Regions from separate parts of the Streptomyces sp. NBC_01454 genome, predicted to be linked through region 2. Evidence: riboswitches for the same ligand, from Rfam matches in the RefSeq annotation. Region 2 holds a riboswitch; the other holds the start of a gene.

Region 1 (2,387 bases), 2.8 Mb from region 2:
GCCAAGACCGTCAACATCTCCACGATGTCCTCGATCGTGGTGGCCGGCACCGGCGCCAAGGTCGTCAAGCACGGCAACCGCGCCGCGTCCTCGGCCAGCGGCGCCTCCGACGTCCTGGAGAAGCTGGGCGTCAATCTCGATCTCACCCCGCGGCGGGTCGTCGAGGTCGCCGAGGAAGCGGGGATCACCTTCTGCTTCGCGGTGAAGTTCCACCCCGCGCTGCGGCACGTCGCCAACGCCCGCAGCCAGCTCGGCATCCGCACCACGTTCAATGTGCTGGGCCCGCTGACCAACCCCGCGAAGGTCCGCGCGCAGGCGACCGGTGTCGCGGACGCCCGGATGGCGCCCATCCTGGCCGGGGTGCTCGCCGAGCGCGGCTCCTCGGCGCTGGTGTTCCGCGGCGACGACGGCATGGACGAGCTGACCACGACCGCGACCTCACGGGTGTGGATCGTCCGGGACGGCACGGTCCGCGAGGAGGCCTTCGACCCGCGGGACGTGGGGATCGAGCTGGTGCCGGTGGAGGCCCTGCGCGGCGCGGACGCCTCGTACAACGCGGAGGTGGCGCGCCGGCTGCTGGACGGGGAGACCGGGCCGGTGCGCGAGGCGGTGCTGCTGAACTCCGCGGCGGCGCTGGTCGCCCTGGAGCCCACTCACGCCCCGCTGGCGCAGCAGATCCGGTCCGCGCTCGACACCGCCGCCGCCTCGATCGACTCCGGGGCGGCCAAGCGGGCGCTGGAGCGCTGGGTGGCGGCCAGCAACGCCTGAGCGCACGGTCACACAGGGTGTGCCGCAAGGCCCGTTCCGTCATATGGACCGGGCCTTGCGCCGCACCGGCGGTATGGCATGATTCTGCGCAGGTCACGAGTGACAGCGACACAGGCCCCGGCCCGCTGTCCGGCAACCCTCCTTCCGTGGCGGGGTGCCCCGGGTGATGACCAGGCCGCAGGCAGCGAGGTCTGCGGCAAGCGCGGATCCCTCGCCAGGGATCCTGGTCCTCGAGGGAGAACTTCCGTGAATCAGCGAATGCGATAGGGCTCGACGGCCCCTTCTCCGCATCCCTTTTTCCTTTCCGCTGCGGTGCCCCGACGGCTGCTTCCGCGCGCCTGCCCGCAGCGAATTCGCTTACCTCTTACGGGAGTTCGCCATGTCTGTTGCCGCCGTTGCCGCCGACCGTTCCGTTTGTCCCCCGCTGCCGGTTCTCGGACGGGATGTCCGCGTCCCGCTCGTGACCGGCGGCGAGGTCGATTACGCCGCGCTGGACTACGCCGCCAGCGCCCCCGCGCTGCAGCGGGTCTGGGACGACGTGGCGGCCTACGCCCCCTACTACGGCAGCGTGCACCGCGGCGCCGGATACCTCTCGCAGCTGTCCACCGACCTGTTCGAGAACAGCCGCCGGACGGTCGCGGAATTCCTCGGCTGCCGCGCCGACGACCAGGTGGTGTTCACCCGCTCGACCACCGACTCGCTGAACCTGCTCGCCGCCGCCCTGCCGCAGGGCACCCGGGTGTTCGTCTTCGAGACCGAGCACCACGCCTCGCTGCTGCCGTGGGAGCAGCGCGCCGATGTCGCGGTGACCTATCTGAGCGCCCCGCGCACCCCGCAGCAGGCGGTGGAGGGCCTGGAGAAGGCGCTGGCGGAGCTGGCGGCATCCCCAGCGGTGGCCGGGGGGGAGCCGTACGGGCCGGCGCTGGTCTGTGTGACCGGGGCGTCGAACGTGACCGGTGAGCTGTGGCCGGTGCGGGAGCTGGCGGCCGCCGCGCATGCGCACGGCGCGCGGATCGTGCTCGACGCGGCGCAGCTCGTCCCGCACCACCCCGTGGACCTCGCCGAACTGGACGTCGACTGGGTCGCGTTCTCCGGGCACAAGCTGTACGCGCCGTTCGGCTGCGGGGTGCTGGCCGGCCGGGCGGACTGGCTGCGCGACGCCGCGCCCTACCTCGCCGGCGGCGGCGCCAGCCGCAAGGTCACGCGACGCGTGAGCGGGGAAGGGGCCGGCGGGGTGGACGTCGAGTGGCACACCACTGCGGCCCGCCACGAGGCCGGCTCGCCGAACGTCATCGGCGCCTATGCGATCGCCTCCGCCTGCCAGGCGTTGACCGAGGCCGGCTTCCCGGAGCTCATCGCCCGTGAGCAGGCCCTGATCGAGCGGGTCCGGGCGGGCCTGGCCGAGGTGCCCGAGGTCCAGGTGCTGTCGCTCTTCGGCGCGGACGCCGCCCGGGTGGGCGTGCTCTCGTTCGTCGTCGAGGGCTGGAACAGCTCACACTTCGCGGCGGCGCTGTCGGCGGAGTACGGCATCGGCGTCCGCGACGGCCTGTTCTGCGCCCACCCCCTCGTCCGGACCCTGCTGGGCAGCGAGCCCCAGGACCCGGGCGAGTGCGGCGCCC
Region 2 (2,387 bases):
TCGACGAGCAGGCCGAGCTCGACGCCGTAGCCGACGGGGAAGGGGAGGCGTTCCAGCAGGGAGCGGCGGGCCGCGTACTCGCCGCCCAGGGGCTGGACGAAGCCGGCCAGCTGGGGCCAGTGGAGGTTGAGGAGCGGGCGGGCGACCAGTTCGGTGACCCGGCCGCCCTGGCCCGTGCCGGTGCGGTGGGGGCCGGTCTCCAGCGGCCGGTCGTACATCGCCTTGACGAACTGGATGTCCGGGTCGGTCAGCAGCGGTCCGACGATCCCGGAGACGAAGGTGGCGGAGAATTCGCGCAGGTCGGCGTCGATGAAGCAGATGATGTCGCCGGTGGTGGCCAGGAGGGAGCGCCACAGCACCTCGCCCTTGCCGGGGAGGGCGGGCAGTCGCGGCAGGACGCTGTCGCGGTGCACCACCCGGGCGCCGGCCGCCGCCGCGACCTCGGCGGTGCGGTCGGTGGAGCCGGAGTCCAGCACCACCAGCTCGTCGACCAGCGGCAGCGCGTCGGTCATCAGCGCGCCACGGATGGTCGTCACGATCGCGCCGACCGTGGCCTCCTCGTCGAGCGCGGGCAGCACGACACTGACCGTCCGGCCCGTCTGGCGCTTGGCCTCCAGCAGCTGCCCCAGCGGGCGATCCGCGGCGGACCAGGAACGGGCGCCCAGCCAGCGCTCCACCTCTTCCAGCACGTCTACGACTCCTCGGTCGCCGCCGGAGGGCGGCCTGTGTGATCCATCTCGCGGTTCGGACGACTATCTCAACAGTCAGTGCCGTCGGTTACAGTCTTGAACAACGCGGATGACCGTCGCATGTCGGGGTCCGCGCCACAAACGCCTGGGTTTCGGCCCAGCGCCATACCGCTCATCCAGAGGGGCAGAGGGATACGGCCCGTTGAAGCCCCGGCAACCCTCCAGCCGGTCTTGCCGCAAGGACGCTCGATTTCGTCCCGCGCGCGAGGCTCCCGGCTTGGGAAGGTGCCAAATCCGTCTCGTGGCGAGATTCGCCGCGAGGAAGATGAGGAGAAAGGGCCTCGCCTCCATGGCTGTGCAAGTCACCGAAAACACCCCCACCGTCGCTCTGGGCCCCGCCGCGGCATTGTCCTGCCGCGAGTGCGGACAGCGTTTCGCGCTCGGCCCGATCTTCGCGTGCCAGGAATGTTTCGGGCCGCTCGAAGTCGCCTACGACCTGCCGAGCGGCGACCCCGAGGGCCTGCGGAAGCAGATCGAGGCCGGGCCGGACAACATCTGGCGCTACGCCCCGCTGCTGCCCGTCCCCTCCGACGTGGCCGACAAGCCCAACCTCAACCCCGGCTTCACCAAGCTCGTGAAGGCCGACCGGCTCGCCGCCGAGCTGGGCGTCACCGGCGGGCTGTACGTCAAGGACGACTCCGGCAACCCGACGCACTCCTTCAAGGACCGCGTCGTGGCGATCGCCGTCGAGGCCGCCCGTGCCTTCGGCTTCACCACCCTGTCCTGCTCCTCCACCGGCAACCTCGCCGGTGCGGTCGGTGCCGCGGCGCGCCGCGCCGGTTTCGAGTCCTGCGTCTTCATCCCGCACGACCTTGAGGCCGGCAAGGTCGTCATGGCCGCGGTCTACGGCGGCGACCTGGTCGGCATCGAGGGCAACTACGACGACGTCAACCGCTTCTGCTCGGAGCTCATCGGCGACCCGCTGGGCGAGGGCTGGGGCTTCGTCAACGTCAATCTGCGTCCGTACTACGGAGAGGGTTCCAAGACCCTCGCGTACGAGATCTGCGAGCAGCTCGGCTGGCGGCTCCCGGACCAGATCGTCATCCCGATCGCGTCCGGCTCGCAGCTGACGAAGATCGACAAGGGGCTCAAGGAGCTGATCGCCCTCGGCCTGGTCGAGGACAAGCCCTACAAGATCTTCGGCGCACAGGCGGAGGGCTGCTCGCCGGTGTCCACGGCCTTCAAGGCCGGGCACGACGTGGTGCGCCCGCAGAAGCCGAAGACCATCGCCAAGTCGCTGGCGATCGGCAACCCGGCGGACGGTCCGTATGTGCTCGACATCGCCCGGCGTACGGGCGGCGCGGTCGACGACGTCAACGACGAGCAGGTCGTCGACGCGATCAAGCTGCTGGCCCGTACGGAGGGGATCTTCGCGGAGACCGCGGGCGGCGTGACCGTCGGCGTGACCAAGAAGTTGATCGAGGAGGGTCTGCTCGACCCGTCCCTGACCACCGTCGTCCTCAACACCGGTGACGGCCTCAAGACCCTGGACGCGGTCGCGCCGACGTCCGGTCCCACGGCCACGATCCGCCCGGACCTGGAAGCGTTCCGCGCGGCAGGCCTGGCCGGCTGAGGCCGCCGGCCCGTCCCCGGACGGGCACCGCGCCCCAGCCACGCACTCGTACACCGCACCACCGG

Evidence for each region. A riboswitch is a leader RNA that binds a small molecule or an ion and turns the genes downstream of it on or off. The one in region 2 is predicted to bind S-adenosylmethionine.
Region 1: linked by a shared signal. The riboswitch ahead of OIU81_RS27060 (aminotransferase class V-fold PLP-dependent enzyme) and the one ahead of thrC (threonine synthase) in region 2 are both predicted to bind S-adenosylmethionine.

The regions. Positions count from the first base shown of each region.
Region 1 covers NZ_CP109460.1:6,117,087-6,119,473, forward strand. Annotated here, with positions in the region: gene trpD (anthranilate phosphoribosyltransferase) at 1-768, shown strand, start outside; SAM riboswitch class IV at 860-977, shown strand; gene OIU81_RS27060 (aminotransferase class V-fold PLP-dependent enzyme) at 1,148-2,387, shown strand, end outside.
Region 2 covers NZ_CP109460.1:3,340,137-3,342,523, reverse strand. Annotated here, with positions in the region: gene OIU81_RS14525 (glucosyl-3-phosphoglycerate synthase) at 1-689, opposite strand, end outside; SAM riboswitch class I at 859-1,021, shown strand; gene thrC (threonine synthase) at 1,039-2,322, shown strand.